Regions from separate parts of the Romboutsia lituseburensis genome, predicted to be linked through region 1. Evidence: riboswitches for the same ligand, from Rfam matches in the RefSeq annotation. Region 1 holds a riboswitch; each other region holds the start of a gene.

Region 1 (3,217 bases):
ACCTTTGATTTATACTCTTTTAAGAATCCTATGAACTCTTTTTCATTAGTGTTTTCATCAAAGTATGGGAATAATTCTGCTCCACTTTCAAACCTTATAATTGGAGCTTTTCCTTGTTCTTGCTCAGTATATGGATTTATTAAATATACTGGCCCTCCTGATACAACCTTATGACCATAATTCGCTTCCTGAGATACCTTAGGTACAGTTATTATATTTTTACCTGGTTTTAAATCAACAGTTCTTCCCCAACTAGCCCAGCTACCTTCTTGTTGAGAGAAGAAGATTTTAGGTAGTGGTTTACCTTGTTCTGCCTCTACATATACAACTAACTTATCTCCTGGCTTAGCTAAGACACCTGTTGGTTGATTATTACTTCCAAATCCAAATTTTAAAGTTTCTCGTGCATGCTTTTCCATATTTCCATGTTGCTCTGCTTCTACAATCTTTATAGTTTGCTGTTTATTATTTAATATATCTTTTGCTATATTGATTTTTTCAATAAGAGTATCTTTTAAAGGATGATTATTTGCTTCTTTTTCAAGCTTTTCTATAACTTCTATAGAATTATACTCTTTCTTTAACTCATTATATAAATTGTTTGTAAATAAGTCTTCTACCTTGTCTTTTACTTCATCTTGGTAATATAGACCAAACTCTGATGCTAATGCCCAGTTTTCATATCCTTTTTTGAATACAAACTTAACTCTTCTAAATTCTGTTGGATTAAACTTTATTTCTACAGAGTCTTTAGTTTTTGATGCTACCCCACTACTTACTAGTTTGAAAGTATCCCCTTTTGATGTAGTTGATGCATATATATCAAAACTTTCTGCAAACCCTCTATATGTACTTTGAGGTGCAGTATATACTATTCTATTTAATGTAGTTACTTTATCTAACGTTAATATAACTTCATTTGTATGCGTATCGCTATTTTGTTTACCTGAGTGCCAAGATGTATTTACGTCTGAATCTATAGCTTTTTCTATATTACTTGATCCATAATGGCCACCATTTGTTGTTATACTTGCTATTTTATCTGATGATACTTTAAATGAACTATCATATTTAGGTAATCTTACATCTCCAAAGTTTATAAATGGTGACACTTTAGCATTTACAAAATTAACATCTCTATTTTCTAATATTAATTTTGCATTTTCTATATCTTCTCTAAAATTATTATATAAAGGATGAGTTTTAGCTTCTTCTTCAAAAGCATTTAATTTTTCCATTGTATTAAATTCTTCTGATACTTGATTCATATTATCATCTTTAAATATTTGACTTAATTTATCTATTATTTTATCTTCTTTATAAAACCAAAATTCAGATGCACTTGCCCATCCTTGATTTGCTTCTTTGAATACAAATTTAACTTTTTTAGTAGTTATGGTATCAAATTTAAATTCCATCATATCTCCAGTAGTTGAATGACTACCTGTTGATACTAATTTAAAATCTTCATCTTTTCCTGTAATTGATGAATAAACTTCAAATGCATTCGGAAATCCTTTACCTTTTGCACCATCTTGTCTTGTAGCATAAGCTATTCTATCTATGGTTTCTAAATTATTAAACTCTATTACAACTTCATTTTTAAATATTTCGCTGTTTGGCTTTCCTGTTTCCCAATGAGTTGATAGATTGTTGTCTATTGCCCTGTCTATAGAACTTGAAGCATATTTTCCTCCATTATTAGAGATTGTTTTTATTTCATCTGTGTTTACTCTAAATTTTGAGTTATATTCTTCAAAATTTGAATAACTCTTTAAATCAAACTTTTTAATTTGAGCTTCACGTATTTCTTTTGCTTCTGTAAGTTTTACGTTGTCTTTTACTACCTCATTTGCATACGCATTAATCACTGGTGAAATATTAGTAGCTATCATTGATACTGCTACTACTGCTGATATTTTTTTCTTCATAATGTCTCCCTCTCATTTTTAATATTAAAAACCAAGGTCATATTATTTAAGCTAAAAAATAAAATTCTAAAAAATAAAAAACTATCCGAAAAGGATAGTTGCCATCAAAAATAAACATAGATTATTATTTTGCATTACCTTAAAAATAGACATAACAAAATAGACCTATATAAACAAAGAATTTTTATTCTTCGGCAACTGGCTGGCATAGTTATACAACCTTAGCCCCTTTAGCTTTGCGTCTCTGGATTTCCCCAGATTTGCCAATATTTACCTGTATTTGTTTTTATTATATAATGTTTAGATATATTTTTAAAGTATTATTTAGAATTTTTTTAATTATTTTAAATTTAATAAGTTTATATATTAAAAAGAGTTTATGTATATATTTTTAGTTAGCCTAAAAACACCATAAACCCTCATTTATATATGATTAATATAGTTTTGTATTTATCTACTAATTGATAAATAGTATCCTTATTGTATTTTACTCATTATATTTTTTTGAGCTTCCTTTAAATTCGTCTACTGGATACTTTACTCTATTTTTTTCTATCTTTCTTTCCACAGCATCAAAAAGATCTACATCTAATTCATTACATAAAAGTATTAAATAATTAGCTACATCAGCTATTTCATCTTCTATAGATTCTCTCTTACTACTTTTTAAAATTTCTTCAATATCATGATTACTTTTCCATTGAAAACATTCTAGTAATTCTCCAGCTTCTATATTTAATGATATTGCTATATCTTTTGGATTATGAAATTGCTTCCAATCTCTTTCATCTCTAAAATTAATAATGCTCTTTCTTATTTCTTCATATCTGTCCATTTTTTTACCTCATTTTTATAAATCTATACTCAATCTAATCATATCTATACATTCAATGCCATTTTCTACAATCTTTTCTTTATAGTGTTTTTTAAAAAAGTCTCTGTCTATACCAACTATTCTAAAACCACATCTTTGATAAAAAGCTAGTTGAGATATACTAGAGTTTCCTGTTCCAACTTCTAAAGTCTTAGAATTTGATTTCTTGGCTATATCAATAGCACTATGTAACAATTTTTTGCCTATACCATGTCCTTGATATTCTTCACAAACCGCAATGTTTACAAGTTCTAATGTTGATGGTCGTGTTTTTATTAAAATATATGCACCTACAAGTTCGTTATTCTTGTACGCAATATAACAATCCCCTCTGGCTATACATTCATTGACAGATTCAATAGATGGATCTGCTAGATACAGCAAATCATATGGAATGTTATCATTTGCAGAT
Region 2 (3,217 bases), 2.8 Mb from region 1:
TTTTTATTTCTGTTTTTTCATTACTATCAAAGTTTAAGTCTGCATTTACAGTCGCTTTAACTTTCCCTTCTCCAAATATCGGTTCAAGTAAGCTAACTATAGATCTTTCTAAATCTTTATTTAATTCTTTTTCTGATTTCCTTGCAATATCTATTCCATTTGATTTTGAAGAGTTTATTTTTCCATCTTCATCAAACAATCCTTCCGATAATAAATTCATATTTTGATCTATTACTTCAACATTTTGCTTAGGTATATTCATATTACTTGCTGAAACTAATGACATTATTGATCTTATTTGATTCGGTTCTAAAGATGCTCCTGGTTTTAGACTTATAGATACTGCAGCTGATCCAGGAATACTTTCTTTAGCAAATACAGATTCTTCACCTTTGTTTATATGTACTCTCGCATCTGCCACTTGCGGGAAAGTTTTTATTGTTTTTTCAATTTCCCCTTGGATCATTCTTTGTTTTTTTATTTGGAATTCTTCATCTGTAAGCCCAAAAGATGAGCCTTCATCCATTATTTCAAATCCCGCTGAACCATTTTTGATATTATTAGATAATTCAAGTCTTAATTTATCAACTTGATCTTTAGGAACATAAATGCTATTCCCTTCTATTTTAGTTTCAACCTTTTTATTTTCAAGTTCTTTTGTAATAGCTGTCGCATCGTTAGCATCTAACCCAGAGAAAAGTACTTTATATTTACTATCATTAGCATATTTTATTCCAAATCCTCCTGCTAGGATAACAGCTATAACACCTATTATTATTGCGATTTTTTTAGTTTTTTTAAGTTCTTTAAATTGACCTGCTTTTGTTGTTATAAAGTCTTTTATATTTTGTGTAATTTCTTTTACATTCATCTATTTACTCCTTGTTAATAGACTACAATTGTACTCTATTGAGCTCTTGATAAGCATCAAATAATTTATTTCTAACTTCTAGCATAAGTTGCATTGACATTTGAGATTCTTGTACAGATAACATAACATCATGCATTGTTATGTCCTCACCTTTTATAAGACTTTCTATACTGTTATTTGCATTAACTTGACTGTCATTAACTTTATTTACAGCCTCTTTTATAACATCATCAAATTTTAATTTAGAACTTTTTTCTTCCACTGTTTTTTCAGCAGTTATAGGATTATTTTTTATACTATTTGCAAATATATCTGAGTTCATCCCTATACTATTTATAGCTTGCATACCATCACCTCTTTAAAATTATCTTCCTATTTCTAAAGCTTTCGATATCATACCTTTTTGAGCATTTAATGTATCTATATTTGATTCGTAAGCTCTAGATGCAGATATTAAATCTGACATTTCAACTAATAAATCTACATTAGGATACTCTACGTAACCTTGTTCATCCGCATCCGGATGATTAGGCTCATATAGTTTTCTAAGTGGAGATTTATCTTCTTCTATTGCTACTGTCTTAACCCCTAACATACCTAGTTTTTCATCATAATTTTCCTCAAAACTAGCTACTTTACGTCTATATGCTCCACCCTCTTCTGTTCTAGTTGTTTTTACATTAGCTACATTAGATGATATAACATCCATTCTCATTCTTTCAGCCGATAAACCACTTGCGCTAATTCTCATACCGCTAAAAACACTCATTTAATTACCTCCCTGATATTACACTTTTTGTCATTGCTATTTTAGTATTAGTTAAACTAACTAATGCATTATACTGAAGAGTTGTAGCAGCTTGATTAACTTTTTCATTTTCTAAGTCAACATTATTCTTATCTTCTCTCATTATAGACCCTTCATCTGTTTTAACTTCTATCTTAGCATTGTCCATCTTACCTTTTAAAGTATCTTCAAATGTAACATATTTTCTTTTGTATCCTGGTGTATTTATATTTGTTATATTATTTGCAATAACTCTACCTCTTAGCTCAGTTGCATCTAAGCCCATTTTCATTAATCCATATATGTTCATAATCAACCTCCTTTTATTCAATCTAATTTAAAAAAACTACCCAAAAGAGTAGTTTGAATTACTTAGTAATTTTAAACATCGCTAACTTTCTAAATACAAACTAAACAAAGTTATAAAATCCAATTCCATTCTTTCTTTTATATGTCTATAAAATTGTCTAATATTGTTTATTTTTTGTTTTATTTCCACTACACAACATTATACACTTTTTTTAAAACTTATTCTACATTTTACGATATTTCTGACCTTTTTCGTTCGTTATTTTTCGACACTCTTCGACATCTATTTGTATTTTTATACAATTCATTTCAAACGATAAAGTTTCTTATTAAAACAATGTAATTTTTTTAGACTTTATAATTTTATTTTTGTGTTTTTTTACATAAAAAAATACTCTTATTAAAGAGTGTAAATTTTTTATCAGCAATGATAACAAAAAGTTTATTAACTCTTCGGCAGCTGGCTGGCATAGTTTTAAAAACCTTAGCCCCTATAGTTTTGCGTCCCTAAATTTCTCTAGGTTTGCCTATTAAATTTTTATTTAATCATAATTACTCACACTTTTTTCTCATACTACAGTGTAAACTTTTCCTACTACTATAGTATAATATATTTCGACTTTTATCAAGGTTTTATGCTGATTTTCTTTTTTTTTCATGTATTTTTTCCCATACTAATACCTAAAAATATTTTTATATAAATCCATGGTATATTTTTTAATTTATATATTGTAATTAGCTTTATAAAATAAAGTTTATTTTTGTTTAAATATTTTAAATTAGTATGTTTATAATTAAACCAGTTTCCATGTTACCTTCTATAAATATAAAATCTAAAGGATTTAATATTATTTCTTCTTTTATGTAATCTATTTGGTCTTTAGTATTATCTAACTTTGATTCACTTTTTTTGAGATATTCTTCTAATGATATAAGCTTTGTTTTTTGATGAGAAAGATTTTGTTTTACTTTTTTTATCTTATTAAGTGTATCATTTATTAATGATATGATTTGTTCTTTATCCTCTATATACTGATCTTTTTGATTTTGATTGGACTCAGATTTACTTTCTAATTCTTTTGCTTTTTTAGTTAATTGCTTTATTTTAATTTTTATATTTCTAGATTCTTTATTTAAATTGTTATTTTCTTGATGATATTTTGATTTTGCATAGTTTAAAGTTTTCTCTACTTCTTCTATATGTACTTCTTGGGATTGAATTAGTGTCATTTTATCCTGTAATCGTCTTT
Region 3 (3,217 bases), 2.0 Mb from region 1:
TAAACCCAATAATGAATGCTACTGCTAAGAAGATATATACTCAATTAGGAGTAACAGATGAAAATATGATGACTTGGGAAAGTGTTAAAACATTTGGGCTTATAGGAGAAGACACAAAAGTTCATAAAGGAGAATCTTTATTCCCAAGATTAGATATAGAGAAAGAAGTAGAAGAGCTAAACGAGCTATTCTCAGAAAAGAAGGAAGAAGCAAAAGAAGAACCTATAGAGCATAAAGAAAATATAACTATAGATGAATTAGATAAAGTTGAATTAAGAGTTGGTAAAGTTATAAGTTGTGAAAAACATCCAAAAGCAGATAGATTATTAGTATCTCAAATAAAAATCGGACCAGAAACTAGACAAATAGTATCAGGAATAGCTAAGTGGTACAAGCCAGAAGATATGGTTGGAAAAGATGTAGTAGTAGTATGCAATTTAAAGCCAGTTAAATTAAGAGGTGTAGAATCTCAAGGTATGATACTAGCAGCTGGAAATGATGGAGACGATTTAGTTGTTCCTGTAGCAACAGGTGCTAAGGATGGATGCGAAGTTCGTTAATCAGTTAGGAGTGTAAAAAATGTTATTTGACTCACACGCACATTTAAATGATGCAAGATTTGATGAAGATAGAGAAGAATTAATAAATTCTTTAAAAGATAAGCAAGTAGATTTAGTTCTGAATCCAGGTGCAGATATAGAAAGCTCTATAACTAGTGTAGAATTAGCAAATAAATATGACTTTATATACGCAGCAGTTGGAGTACATCCACATGATGTAGGAGAGCTAGATAATACAGCTATAGATATTCTTAGAAAGCTTGCTACTGAAAATGAAAAAGTAGTAGCAATAGGTGAAATTGGATTAGATTATTACTATGATAACTCTCCTAGGGGAATTCAAAGAGAATGGTTTAAAAAGCAAATAGAATTAGCTAATGAACTAAAATTACCTATAATAATACATGATAGAGATGCACATGGAGATACTTTTGAGATAATAAAAAATACTAAATCTCCTGAAATAGGATGTGTACTTCATTGCTATAGTGGAAATGTAGAATTAGCTAAAGAGTATGTAAAGATGGGATGTTATATTTCTATTCCAGGGACAGTTACTTTTAAGAATAATAAAAAAACAAGAGAAGTAGCTAAAGAAATACCGTTAGAGTACTTATTAATAGAAACGGATTCTCCATATATGGCACCAGAACCACATAGAGGAAAGAGAAATGATCCATCATTAGTTCAATTTGTAGCAGATAGAATAGCTCAAGAAAAAGGAATTTCTTATGAGAAAATATGTGAAGCTACAAAAGAAAATGCAAAAAGATTATTTAATATAAAATAATTAATAAAAAAGCACTAGTTAAAAACTAGTGCTTTTTTACATTTAAGTAAATTATTATGCACAAAAAATCTAATTTAGTAGAACTAATAATTAAAGTGTAAAAAAATCTATAATTAAATGTAAAAAATATATATAAAATAAATAGACAATCATGGTGTATACTGGTTAATATATAAATAGAAGCATAGAGATATAATCTGTATATGGGTACCTAGATTATATTGAGCAATTGGTACAACCGGCTAAAAATATTTAAGATGTTTTTAGCCTTTTTTAGATACAAATAAGGTTTAACTTTAATTGAATTTAAAAAAGGCATTTAAGGAATCAATTAAATTATTATTGAACTTAAAAACCTACTTTAATTGTACTTGGAGGATGTATGAACGAAAATCAGTATAATAAGCACCTTGAATTAAAGAAAAATATACTCAAAAGTAAAAATATTAAAGAAGCTGGATTTACACTAGTGTATCAACCAAAGATAAATCTAGAAAATAAGCACGTAATTTCATGGGAAGTTTTAAGCAGATGGGAACATAAAAAATATGGATTTATATCACCTATTGAATTTATAAAAATTATAAAAGAACTAGAAATGGAGTATCAATTTGATATTTATGTATTAGAAGAGGTATATGAAGATATTAGTACTATAAATGGTGATAGCAATACATATTCTATAAATATATCAACAAATACATTAAAAATAAAAAATATAGATAAAGAAATTATCGATATAACTAAAAGATATAATATAAATCCTAAAAATATAACTTTTGAGGTAGTAGAAACTAGTGACATAGAATCATATGATCTTATAACTGATACGATAAATAATCTTAATAATATAGGTTTTAGCATATCCATAGATGACTTTGGTACAGGATATTCATCTTACTATAGATTGTGTAATATGAAATTTAATGAAATAAAGATTCCTAAAGAATTTTTACCGACAGACACAACAGATAAAGAAAGAAAGATAAAAGTATTAAAGAGTATTGTAGATATGGCAAAAAGCTTAGAGTGTAAGGTAGTTATAGAAGGTATTGAAACGATTGAAAATCATAAATTAGCTAAAATGCTTGAGATTGATTATGCGCAAGGTTTTTTATATTCTCATCCTATTTCATTTGAAGAATATTTAAATTTGATGGCAAATGAATAATGTTGTAATAACTCCTTGATATTATGAATATAGTTTATAGAAAAGCTTATAAACTTTTATTTACTAAAGAGGGGGAGAGGTTTACTTATGGGTGTTAAAAATACATTCAAAGGTCCTATACTACTTATGTTAACAGCAGGTACGATAGTATTAGGAACATACTCTGGAATAAACAAAGAGATATCATTAACTTTAGATGGACAAACTGTAAAATATGATACTGTTTCAAATACTGTAGAATCATTTTTAGTTAATAAAAAGATAAAGGTACCAGAAGGTAGTAGGATAGAACCTAATTTAAATACAAAACTAACTAATAACATGGATATAGAAATAGTAACTCAGTTTCCTATAAAAATAAAAGATGGAAAAAGAGTATTAGAACATGAAACTAATAAAACAACTGTAGCAGAAGTATTAGAAGAATGTAATATAGGGGTTAAAGATAAAGATATATTAAATAAAGATTTAAATCAAAAAATAAATTCAGAAGATACTATAGAAATAATAAGGGTTAGCGAAAGCATAAAGAAAGAAGTCAAAGAAATTCCATTTAAAATAAAGATAGTAGAAGATAATGCATTACTAGAAGGAAAGACAAAAACGAAAATATATGGTAAAAAAGGAAAGATAGAGATATCTTATAAAATATTATCTAAGAATGGAAATATAGTCTCAAAAACTAAAGTAGCAGAA
Region 4 (3,217 bases), 3.0 Mb from region 1:
GATGAATTTAAATATCATTTTGAAAAGATAAAAAATGGTAAAAGGGTCTATGAATCAGAGGCTATAGAAAAAATAATCTATAATGATATAAAAGGTTTAGATATTTTAAGTAAAAGAGAAAGGCAAGTTTTAGATGAACTTGCTAAGGGGTTAAATAATAAAGAAATTGGAGAAAAACTGTACATAGCTGAGTGTACAGTAAAAAAGCATGTAAGTAACATTCTTCAAAAATTAGAATTAAAAAATAGGCAAGAAGTTATAATATACAACCAGAAACTTAGTTAAATTATACTAAATGGTAGCAATAAATATAAATTGAATAACTCTATAGGATAATATATATAGTCAAATTAGTTAATATATTTTTATTTGCAATTTAGTTAGAATATAAAGAAATGAGTAATTTGATAGATGATGATATAAATTAGGGGGTAAAATATGAAAGTATTTATTATATCAGAGTCCTTTATAGTTAGAGATTCTTTAAACAATTTATTTCAAGAAATGTTTGATCAAGTTTATATAGAATCAGCTTCGAATAAAAATGAATTTGAAACTAAGGACTTAAGTAATTTTAACTTTATATTTATAGATGCTACTATAAGAGATACAGAAATCGTGCATATAGTAGATAAAATAAAAAATGTATCTCAAGATATAAAAATAATGGTCATGGATGTTAGAAAAAATAAGACTTTATTTTTAGAATTAGTTAAGCTTGGAGTAGATGGATATATATTAAATATTTTAGATAAAGAAGAGTATATATATATTGTCAAAAGAATCATGATGGGTAAAAAGTTTTATGATTCAGAGTTATTACAAGAAAGTATAGAAAATCAAATTGGTGCTACTAATGTAAAGTTAACTCAAAGAGAGTTTAATGTATTAACTTATGTCTGTAAGGGGTTTAGCAATAAAGAAATAGCAAAAGCTCTAACAGTAACAGATTATACAATAAAAAAACATGTAAGTAGTATCTTGCATAAACTACATTTGAAAAATAGACAAGATATAATAATTTATGCAAGAGATAATAATTTAGTACAAAGTAATTAAATGATATAAGAAGAACTTTCGATTAATAATTGAAGGTTCTTTTTTATATTAGAGAATCTTTATTTTATAGTGAATGTAAAAATACTAGATGCTACCGATATTAATTGAACTAAAAAATATAAAAAAGGAAACTATGTATAGTAAAGTATAAAATTTTTATTAAAATTAAAAATAAAAAAAAATGATAATAATAATTATAAAAAATAAAAATGATAGAATAAAATCGAATTATCGAGTATGAAAAAGAAAAGTGTAGATATAAAGTGGTTGAATTATACTTTAGTATACCTAAAATTACTTACAATTTATGATTACTAATAATTAATAAAAATGTATACTATATAGTGTAAATAGTTAGTAATTGGAATAATATTAATAAAAATAATAAGAATTATAATTTATAAACAAAAGAATAAAGAAGTATTTAGAAGTGAAGAAGTATACCTTGTATCTGGGCACTTAGAGGTATACGGAGCTAGTAGTGCAACCGGCTAAATAACTTGATATATTTAAGTAGGGGGTAATATGCAAGTTATTGTAATTTCAGAATCATTAATAATAAGAAGAGGAATCGTACAAATTTTATCAGAAGAAAAATATATAAGTAGTATAAAAGAAAGTCATTTATATACAGATATATATAAGGAAGATTATGACTTAATACTTATAGATCTAAATAAGAATAATAAGCAGTACTTATATGACCTGGAGCATTTAAAGAAAACTACAAATACAAAGGTTATGGTGCTAGATTTTTATGAAGATAGAACGCTATTTTCAAAATGTATGAAATCAGGTATAGATGGGTATATATTAGCAAATATAGACTCAGAAGATATAGGATATGCAGTGAAACAATTATATAGAGGCAAAAAATACTATGATGCAGAACTTATAGAAAATTATATATTCAAAGGTGAAAATGAAGATATAGAAGAATTAACTAAAAGAGAGCAAGAAGTATTAATATATATAGCAAAAGGAAAAACAAATATAGAAATATCAAAGGAATTATATATAACAGAGCATACTGTTAAAAAGCATACTAGTAACATATTTGCTAAACTTAACTTAAAAGATAGAATGCAGGCAGCGTTATATGCATATAATAAAGGACTTGTACAATTTTAAATAATAAACATCAAAGCTAGTTTAAATATATATTTAAGTTAGCTTTTTTATGTCTAAGATAGTTATAATATTTTAAATTTATATATAATCTATATATTTGAATTAACCGAAATTTTATTGAAAAGATCATTTTGCTCATAGTGCCAATGATTTTATACGTTGCTTAAGGTGTTTACACCATTAAATGACGTTTTATAGAATTTAAAGTTTTTTTTTGTGAAAAATATATATATTTAATATATAGAGATAATAACATAATTTAAGCTTTATTTTTTAATTGTGTGCAAGACTTTTTATTAATTAATAAAAAGAAATATATAAAATCAAATCAAATCAAATAAGTATAAAAACATTCCTAGTTATATAAAAGATATGTTTTTTGTCAACTAAAGATAAAGTAGCTAATAGTACAAACACTAAAAAACTAGAAAAATGTATATACAAACTTATTAAAAATTATACATTTTCAAATTATATTTAATGAAAAAAAGGTCGGTATATATACAGAAAAGTAGAACGGATTATACTTTGGTAGTAGGCATAATACCGCTGTGTACTGATTATGAATAGTAATATTAGGATATATAATAAGTGCATAAGTTATTTTGTAGGAGTAGTTAAATATAGGAAAAGAGTAAGTATTTAGAAGCTATGAAGTATATCTTGTATTTGGGCACTTAGAGGTATACAGAGCCAGTAGTGCAACCGGCTAAATAACTTTAATATTTGTTGGGGGGAAAAATATGAAAGCTATTATAATATCTGAATCTTTAATTATAAGAAGAGGTATAGTCGAAATTATATCAGCTGAATCGTGCGTAGCTAGCATAAAAGAAAGTCATTTGTATACAGATATATATAAAGAACATTATGACTTAATAATAGTGGACTTAAATAAAAATAATAAAAAGTATTTATATGAGCTAGAGAAAGTTAAAAATGAGTGTAATTCAAAGGTTATGGTGCTAGATTTTTATGAAGATAGGACATTATTTGCGCACTGCATGAAAATAGGTATAGATGGGTA

Evidence for each region. A riboswitch is a leader RNA that binds a small molecule or an ion and turns the genes downstream of it on or off. The one in region 1 is predicted to bind cyclic di-GMP.
Region 2: linked by a shared signal. The riboswitch ahead of NWE74_RS16215 (flagellar basal body protein) and the one ahead of NWE74_RS02765 (NPCBM/NEW2 domain-containing protein) in region 1 are both predicted to bind cyclic di-GMP.
Region 3: linked by a shared signal. The riboswitch ahead of NWE74_RS12540 (EAL domain-containing protein) and the one ahead of NWE74_RS02765 (NPCBM/NEW2 domain-containing protein) in region 1 are both predicted to bind cyclic di-GMP.
Region 4: linked by a shared signal. The riboswitch ahead of NWE74_RS17060 (response regulator transcription factor) and the one ahead of NWE74_RS02765 (NPCBM/NEW2 domain-containing protein) in region 1 are both predicted to bind cyclic di-GMP.

Annotation. Positions count from the first base shown of each region.
Region 1 is NZ_JANQBQ010000001.1:559,860-563,076, forward strand. It holds gene NWE74_RS02765 (NPCBM/NEW2 domain-containing protein) at 1-1,931, opposite strand, end outside; cyclic di-GMP riboswitch class I at 2,122-2,206, opposite strand; gene NWE74_RS02770 (nucleotide pyrophosphohydrolase) at 2,419-2,766, opposite strand; gene NWE74_RS02775 (GNAT family N-acetyltransferase) at 2,782-3,217, opposite strand, start outside.
Region 2 is NZ_JANQBQ010000001.1:3,366,668-3,369,884, reverse strand. It holds gene fliF (flagellar basal-body MS-ring/collar protein FliF) at 1-871, opposite strand, end outside; gene fliE (flagellar hook-basal body complex protein FliE) at 894-1,217, opposite strand; gene flgC (flagellar basal body rod protein FlgC) at 1,236-1,640, opposite strand; gene NWE74_RS16215 (flagellar basal body protein) at 1,645-1,968, opposite strand; cyclic di-GMP riboswitch class I at 2,420-2,505, opposite strand; gene NWE74_RS16210 (hypothetical protein) at 2,742-3,217, opposite strand, start outside.
Region 3 is NZ_JANQBQ010000001.1:2,543,646-2,546,862, forward strand. It holds gene metG (methionine--tRNA ligase) at 1-560, shown strand, start outside; gene NWE74_RS12535 (TatD family hydrolase) at 580-1,350, shown strand; cyclic di-GMP riboswitch class II at 1,520-1,603, shown strand; gene NWE74_RS12540 (EAL domain-containing protein) at 1,733-2,521, shown strand; gene NWE74_RS12545 (G5 domain-containing protein) at 2,609-3,217, shown strand, end outside.
Region 4 is NZ_JANQBQ010000001.1:3,529,439-3,532,655, forward strand. It holds gene NWE74_RS17050 (response regulator transcription factor) at 1-285, shown strand, start outside; gene NWE74_RS17055 (helix-turn-helix transcriptional regulator) at 439-1,059, shown strand; cyclic di-GMP riboswitch class II at 1,477-1,561, shown strand; gene NWE74_RS17060 (response regulator transcription factor) at 1,585-2,190, shown strand; cyclic di-GMP riboswitch class II at 2,826-2,910, shown strand; gene NWE74_RS17065 (response regulator transcription factor) at 2,934-3,217, shown strand, end outside.